Linked DNA regions of Martelella endophytica. The protein of the gene in region 2 binds, or shares a complex with, the protein of the main gene of each other region. Links are inferred from orthologs where the notes say so. Each region holds a gene or a part of one and is shown on either strand. Other genes may lie near its edges.

The links. Proteins that work in one complex are often made in the same cells at the same time.
Region 1: the proteins of TM49_RS21745 (region 2) and tldD are in contact, whole or in part, in a solved structure (PDB 5NJ9), measured with the Escherichia coli proteins. The link is inferred for Martelella endophytica from one-to-one orthologs.

What each region holds. Positions count from the first base shown.
Region 1 is NZ_CP010803.1:2,400,129-2,404,015, reverse strand. Bases 295-3,149 are described here. They hold tldD (metalloprotease TldD), read left to right. Parts: upstream 295-940; coding sequence 941-2,359; downstream 2,360-3,149. Other genes in these bases: TM49_RS10840 (alpha/beta fold hydrolase), read right to left, coding at 2,927-3,149; TM49_RS10845 (GNAT family N-acetyltransferase), read left to right, coding at 2,423-2,935; TM49_RS10855 (invasion associated locus B family protein), read left to right, coding at 295-869. Also shown: more of TM49_RS10855, read left to right, coding at 156-294; more of TM49_RS10840, read right to left, coding at 3,150-3,598; TM49_RS23895 (hypothetical protein), read right to left, coding at 3,589-3,846; TM49_RS10835 (DUF2087 domain-containing protein), read right to left, coding at 3,878-3,887. UniProt on the Escherichia coli protein: Metalloprotease involved in CcdA degradation. Suppresses the inhibitory activity of the carbon storage regulator (CsrA).
Region 2 is NZ_CP010803.1:4,656,330-4,660,162, forward strand. Bases 372-3,172 are described here. They hold TM49_RS21745 (TldD/PmbA family protein), read right to left. Parts: upstream 2,542-3,172; coding sequence 1,201-2,541; downstream 372-1,200. Other genes in these bases: TM49_RS21740 (3'(2'),5'-bisphosphate nucleotidase CysQ), read right to left, coding at 372-1,133; TM49_RS21750 (monovalent cation:proton antiporter-2 (CPA2) family protein), read left to right, coding at 2,641-3,172. In the rest of the region: TM49_RS21735 (DUF4170 domain-containing protein), read right to left, coding at 71-304; more of TM49_RS21750, read left to right, coding at 3,173-3,833.

The sequences.
Region 1 (3,887 bases), 2.3 Mb from region 2 along the record:
ATCTTGCTCCACCTCGGCGCGTGCACCGGCCAAAGCCGTACGCGGAAGCGCCAATTCGCGCCAAACCACTTGGAAGACATTGAAATTTGTCGGCGAAGGGGGCAAGAAACCCATCGAGTATTGATGTTTTCCACGAACGGGACGAGGTGAGTCTGATGTTTTCATTGCCGGCGAGCGCCCTGACCAAGAAAAGCACCGCCTGCGTCCTGCTGGCGCTCTTCGCCTGCACCACGCTGCCGCTCGCGGCCTCAATGCCCGCTTACGCGCAGTCGACGCCGGCAACGCCGCCGCTGCCGGAAAGGGCGCCCGGCGAAGATGCTCCCGCGGCAAGCACGGCCCCGGCCGAAAACGCCGCCCCCGACACCGGCAATGCCGGCGAAGCCGCTCCGCCATCCGGCATCGAGAGCGTTCCGCTTCCGGAAGGCCCCGATGACGACACATCGATGGTGCGCGAAAACCACGGCGCCTGGTCTATGGTCTGCGATCAGCCGCCCGGCGCCAATGGTGATCAGTGCGCCCTGATGCAGAACGTGATCGCCGACGACCGCCCGGAAATCGGCCTTTCGATCGCGGTACTGAAAACCGCCGACCGGCAGTCGAAGCTATTGCGCATCCTTGCCCCGCTCGGGGTGTTCCTGCCGGAAGGCATGGGTCTGTTCGTCGATGGCGTCAACATCGGCAAGGCCTATTATTCGCGCTGCTATTTCGACGGCTGCTATGTCGAGGTCGATATCGACGACGACCTGATGAAAATCTTCCGCGCCGGCAAGGAAGCGGTATTCACGCTCAATTTCTCGGTCGATCAGAACACGATCGGCATTCCCGTCGACCTCGACGGCTTAGGCGAAGGCTACGATGCCCTGCCCTGATATCGGCCGGCCGCAGTTCCTATATGGGCTCCATAACGAACTGAACGACAGACAAGAAGACGGACATGACCATGACCGACCGCGACCTTCTCAGCCATTTCGACGCCGATGAGAGCACCATCCGCCGCATCGTCGAGGATACGCTTCATGATGCCGACGACGGCGAACTCTATGTCGAATACGCGGAAAACGAATCGCTGTCCTTCGATGACGGGCGACTGAAAAGCGGATCGTTCAACACCGGCCACGGCTTCGGCCTGCGCGCCGTCGCCGGCGAGGCGAGCGGCTTTGCCCATGCGGGCGAACTTTCGATTGCCGCCCTGAAGCGCGCGTCGCAGACGGCAAAGGCCGTGACCGCGGGCTATGACGGCACCTATGCCGAGCCACCGCGCGGCACCAACACCAAGCTCTATTCCGACGCAAACCCGATAGGAGCGCCTTCGTTCGAGGAAAAGGTGAAGCTGCTCGGCGAGATCGACGCCTATCTGCGCGAACGCGATCCGCGCGTGCGCCAGGTCTCGGCATCGCTTGCCGCCAGCCACCAGACCATCGAGATCCTGCGCGCCGATGGCTACCGGGTCGGCGATGTACGACCGATGACACGGCTCAATATCTCGGTCATCGTCGGCGACGGTGATCGGCAGGAGACCGGTTCCTTCGGAATTGGCGGGCGTGTGAGCTTCGAGGACCTCTTCGCCCGCCAGGACTGGCAGTCGGGCGCGGAAGAAGCGCTGCGCAAGGCCTTCGTCAATCTCGAGGCGATCGATGCGCCGGCGGGTACCATGGATGTGGTGCTCGGCAATGGCTGGCCGGGCGTGATGCTGCACGAGGCCGTCGGCCACGGGCTTGAGGGCGATTTCAACCGCAAGCACCTTTCGGCATTCTCAGGCCTTGTCGGCGAAATGGTCGCCGCCCCCGGCGTCACCGTCGTTGATGACGGCACCATCTCCAATCGTCGCGGCTCGATCTCGATCGACGACGAGGGCACGCCGTCCGCCTATAATGTGCTGATCGAAAACGGCCGTCTTACGGGCTACATGCAGGACCGGCTTAACGCCCGGCTGATGGGCGTGGCGCCGACCGGCAACGGTCGCCGCCAGTCCTATTCCGACCTGCCGATGCCGCGCATGACCAATACCTACATGCTGGCGGGCGACAAGACCAAGGAAGAGATCATCGGCTCCGTGAAGAAGGGCATCTACGCCGTCACCTTCGGCGGCGGACAGGTGGACATCACCTCCGGCCAGTTCGTGTTCGACTGCACCGAGGCCTATCTGATCGAGAACGGCAGGATCGGCGCGCCGATCAAGGGCGCCACGATCATCGGCAACGGCCCCGAGGCGATGAAGCGGGTTTCGATGGTCGGCAACGACCTCGCGCTCGACAACGGCATCGGCAATTGCGGCAAGGCCGGCCAGTGGGTCCCGGTCGGCGTCGGCCAGCCGCATCTGAGGCTCGACCAGATCACTGTCGGCGGGACGCAGGCGTGAGCCAGCTTCCTTTCCGCGCACGCCTAAACGATTCTTTTACGGCTTTCAGGCTCAATGCGGGCCATGTACAGCGTTGCCCGCATTCCCGCTCAGCAGACAAGCACCGTCGCGATCCGGCCCTATGAAAGCCGCGACAATCAAAGGCTTTCGGCCCTCTGGCTCGAAGCCTCGCTGATCTCACACACCTTTCTGCCGGAAAGCCTGCTGCTTACCCAGCAGAAGCTGGTGGCCGAAAAATACCTAGCCGAGACCGAGACCTGGGTGGCAATCGCGGATGACCTCCCTGTCGGCTTCATCGGCCTGATGGATCAGTTTATCGGCGGGTTGTTCGTAGCGCCGGAGGCCCAGGGCATGGGGATCGGCGGCGAACTCTTGCGTCACGCCTTTGAACTCAAGGGCCATCTGGCGCTAGAGGTTTATGCCGCCAATCACCGCGCCGTTGCCTTTTATCGCCGCCACGGCTTTTGCGGCGTGCGCCGCCGCGAAACAGACGACAACGGCCTGCCCCACCCCCTGATCCTGATGCAGAAGCCCTGCCCGTCGGGCCGCAAAACCACGCCCGCACCGTCAGCCTGAGGCCGAATTGCCCGTTGCGGCTAGGAAGGTCGCGATCCGGCTCCTCACCTGATGAAGTGCCGTGAAAAGCGACACATGCTCGCCGCCGGCAATCGCCATCAACTCGCCTCTGGGCGCCTCATCGGCGACCCGCTTCCCATGCTCGAATGGCACGATCCTGTCGGCGGTTCCGTGGATGACCAGCATCGGCACCTTCAATGCTCCAACCGCAATCGGCGCCTGGCTGGCGAAAAGGCGCGTATCGGCAATCGTGCCCGGCAGCCTTTCCGCCATCCGGTCGACAACGCTCCTGTTGAGAGCAGCCATCAGCCCCGCCGCCTCTGGATCGGCAAGCGTCCGGGCGAGAACCTCGCGATCGCGGATCGAGCGGCGGGCGGCCTGATCGGGGTCACCAAGCCCGCGCGTGAGCACACCCATCAGCAAGGACGATCGCGCCGCAAGCCGCATCAACGGCAGCATGGCGGTAACGGCCCGCGGCGGCGTGAGCGTACCGGTGCAGCACGACACCAGGATGAGCGCCGAAACCCTTTCCGGATATCTGAGAGCAAAGGCCAGCGCGGCCGGACCGCCGGCCGATACGGCAATCACCGTCACCTGACCGATATCGAGCACATCCAGAAGCGCGGCATAGAGCTCGGCCTGAGCGCCGGGGATTACAGCCACACCAAGCGGCGTGCCGAGATGCCCCGGGCGCGAGACGGCGAGCGGTGGAGGTCGCTCTCCTCGCCGAACGCCGCCCGAGCCAGGATCAGCGACTGATCCCAGCCTCCCATGCCGCCGTGAAGGGCAAGCACGGGCCTTCCCTCGGCTTTGCCTGCAAAGGCGACTTCTATTGTCCCGGTTGGGGTATGCATGATTTTGACGCGCGCGCCTTCGGCCGACGCGGTCGCGCATGAACGGGCGGACGTCATTGATATCTCTTTCACTGTGAGGCGCAAGCCGTCAGGCTGCG
Region 2 (3,833 bases):
TCGCTACATTACGTCTTTGTTATACGGCCGCACAAACAATGCATTACGGATGCGGCAAAATCATGAAGCATCAGCTCTCAGGATCGAGCAGGCGATGCAGATGGACGATGAAATAACGCATGTGAGCATTGTCGACGGTCTGCTGCGCCTTCGATTTCCATGCTTTCAGGGCCGACGCGTAGTTGGGATAGATGCCGACGATATCGAGTGCATCGAGATCGGAGAAACGGACACCTTCGAGACTTTCAAGCTCGCCGCCGAAGACGAGATGAAGAAGCTGCTTGTTTTCCACGGAGTCGATCATTTTGAGCCTCACCTAATCGTTTTAAACAATATGAGTGGTCTTCGTGTCGCGGGTTTGCCCCGGCTTGTCAAGGCGCGTCCGGAGGTCCGAATTGCCGCAGCATTTCGCTGACCAGCGCCGGGTGGCCGGCAAACAGCGTCCCCTGGCTGACATCGGCGTGATTGTAGCCGAGCGTCCGCTCCGCCTCGTCCACCAGCACCCCGCCGGCGCGCTCCAGTATAATGTCGGCTGCGGCGAGATCCCAGTCATGCGAATGCGCTCGCACCAGCGTCCCGTCGAGCCGACCGTCCGCCACCATGGCAAGACGATAGGCAAGCGAGGGGATGTGCGGATGGCGCCGCAGACGGGCGCCGAAATCGGCGTTGAACCTGCCGGCCAGATTGCCGGGCATAGAGATTTCCACCGGCCGCCGCTCTTCGCCGGCTGCCGCAATGGCGATGGGAACGCCGTTCTTCAATGCCGGTCCCGAAAGTTGAGCCGAATAGATCTCATCGAGCGCCGGCGCCACCAGAACGCCAGCGACCGGCCGGTTGCGGGCCACGACGGCGACGCTCACCACCCAGGTCTTGCCGCCGCTCAGAAAGCCGCGCGTCCCGTCGATCGGATCGACGACGAAGGCACATTCGGCCGCTATCCGGGCGGGATCGTCCCGACTCTCCTCCGACAGCCAGCCATAATCCGGCCGCGCCTTGCGGAGAATGTCTTCGAGGCAACTGTTGGCGGCAAGGTCGGCAGCGCTTACCGGCGACTGTCCGCCATTCTTCCACCAGACCTCGGGCGCCCCGCCGAAGTGCGACAGGGCGACAGCCCCTGCCTCCCGCCCCGCCATCTCGATCAGCGCCAGATCGTCCGTCCAGTCCTTCGTGGTGTCAAAAGCATCGGTCACGGCAACGCCCTTACCGTCCCGCGAGGGTCAGTCCCTCGACAAGGATGCTGGGCGCAGCAACGGAGAAGCGACGGTCGATATCGCTCGCCGGCGTCATCGCCATGAACATCGATTTCAGATTGCCCGCAATGGTGAGCTGGGCGACAGGAAACGCGATCTCGCCATTCTCGATCCAGAAGCCGCTGGCGCCGCGCGAATAATCGCCCGTTACCATATCGACGCCGCTGCCGATGAGCTCGGTGACATAAAGCCCCGTGCCGATTTCGGCCATCAGTTCGGCTGGCGATTTCTCGCCCGGCTCGAGGATCAGGTTGGTCGGCGAGGCCCCGAGCGAATTACCCGCCCGCGCGCCGCGGCCGTTGGTTGACATGCCGAGCTCACGCCCGAGCGCGGTCGACAGGAACCATTGCGTCAGCACGCCGTCCTCGACCATGGCGAGGCGCTCGCTCGAGACCCCTTCGCCGTCAAAGGGCTGCGAGCTGGCGCCGCGCGGGATGCGCGGATCGTCGATGACGTTAAGGCCGGCCTTCAGCACCTGCTGGCCGAGCTTGTCGCGCAGAAAGCTGGTCTTGCGCGCGACAGCGGTGCCCGAGATCGCGCCGGCGAGATGGCCGACGAGGCTGGTCGCAAGCCGCCGATCGAAGATGACGGATGCGCCGCGACGGGTTTCGATCTGGCGCGGAGCAAGCCTCGCAACGGCGCGCTCGCCGGCGCTGCGGCCGATATCCTCCGGCGCGTTCAGGTCGCCGTCGTGCGAGCGCGCGTCATAGTCATAGTCGCGCTGCATCGCCGTCCCCTCGCCTGCCACCGCGGAAGCGGAGACGGAGGAATAGGAACGCCGATAGCCGCCGGCAAAGCCACCCGATGTGACGAGCGCGAAGGCGACCGATCCGCGCCCGGCGCTCGCGCCAGAGCTCTTGGACACACCCTTCACCGCAAGCGCCGCCTCTTCGGCGGCAAGCGCCCGCGCCACCAGGGCCTCGGGCGAGACATCCGACTCGTCATGAAGGTCGAGATCCGGATAGTCACGTGCCAGCCGATCGCTGTCGGCGAGGCTCGCATAGGGATTTTCCGGCGAAACCTTTGCCATGGCGAGCGCCCGCTCGGCCAGCCGCTCGACGTCACCATCGTCATTGGTCGAGACGCTTGCGACCTTCGCACCGACAAACACGCGCAGCGAGAAACCCTGATTTTCCGAAGCCTGCGCATTCTCGCGCTCACCGTTTCTGACCGAGACGCTGTTGGAGGCGCCTTCGGAGACGACGACATCGGCGGCATCGGCACCCATTTTCTTCGCGACATCCACGATCCGGGAAGCGCGCTCGATCAATTCATTGCAATCTGCAGACATGGCTTGGCCTTTCCTTGCGCTTCCATTTATTGTTCGCTTTGTATTCCATCAAGGCCTTTCGGAAACGTGGCCTCTTCATTCTTTTGCAGGGACGAACTTATGGCGACAACGACGAGCCTGTTTTCCGAAACCGTGTGGATGCTCGGCGCGGCCGCTGTCGCCGCGCCCATCTTCAAGCGCCTCGGCCTCGGAACGGTGCTTGGCTATCTGGCGGGCGGCATCGTTATCGGCCCGGTGCTGCAGCGCATCACCAATGGCGAGGAAGTGCTGCACGTCGCCGAACTCGGCATCGTCTTCCTGCTGTTCATGATCGGACTCGAGCTGAAGCCGGCGCGGCTCTGGACCATGCGGCGCGACATCTTCGGCCTCGGCCTGGCGCAGGTGCTGGTCACCGGCGCGCTGCTGGTGCCGCTTGCCCATCTTGCGCTGTCGAGCTGGCCGGCGGCGCTGATCGCGGGCTTCGGTCTCGCCCTGTCCTCGACCGCATTCGCGATGCAGATCCTCGACGACAGCGGCGACGTGAATACCCGCTACGGCCAACGATCCTTCTCGATGCTGCTGTTCCAGGACATCGCCATCGTGCCGCTTCTGGCGCTGGTCAGCATTCTCGGCGGCGGCGCGGAGGATGCGACGGCCGGCGACATGGCGACGAATGCCGCCCTGGCGCTGGCGGTAATCGCCGCCATGATCGCCGCCGGCCGCTACGTGCTGACCCCGGTGTTCCAGATCATCGCGGCGACCGGCGCCCGTGAGGTGATGATCGTCGCCGCGCTGTTCCTCGTCATCGGCGCGGCCATGGCGATGCAGATGGTGGGGCTTTCGATGGCGATGGGCGCGTTCCTCGCCGGCGTCATGCTCGCCGAATCATCCTATCGCCATGAACTCGAGGCCGATATCGAACCCTTCCGCGGCGTGTTCCTTTCGATCTTCTTCATCGCTGTCGGGCTGTCGCTTGAGCTTCAGGTCGTCTACGAGAACCTGCTGCTCATTGCGATCGCCGTGCCGGTGCTGATCCTGGTGAAGGCACTCGTCATCTACGGCCTCTGCCGCCTTACCGGATCGCCGCACGCCGATGCCGTCCGCATCGCCGCGCTTCTGCCGCAGGGCGGCGAATTCGGCTTCGTGATGTTTTCGACGGCCGCAGCGGCCGGCATCTTCTCCAACGCGACGGCCTCGTTGCTGATCGCGATCGTCACCGTTTCGATGGTGGCCACGCCGCTTTGCGTCAGGCTTGCGGAACGGCTCTTTGTTCGGCGCGAGGCCTATCACGAGGAGATCGAGGAGGATTTCGC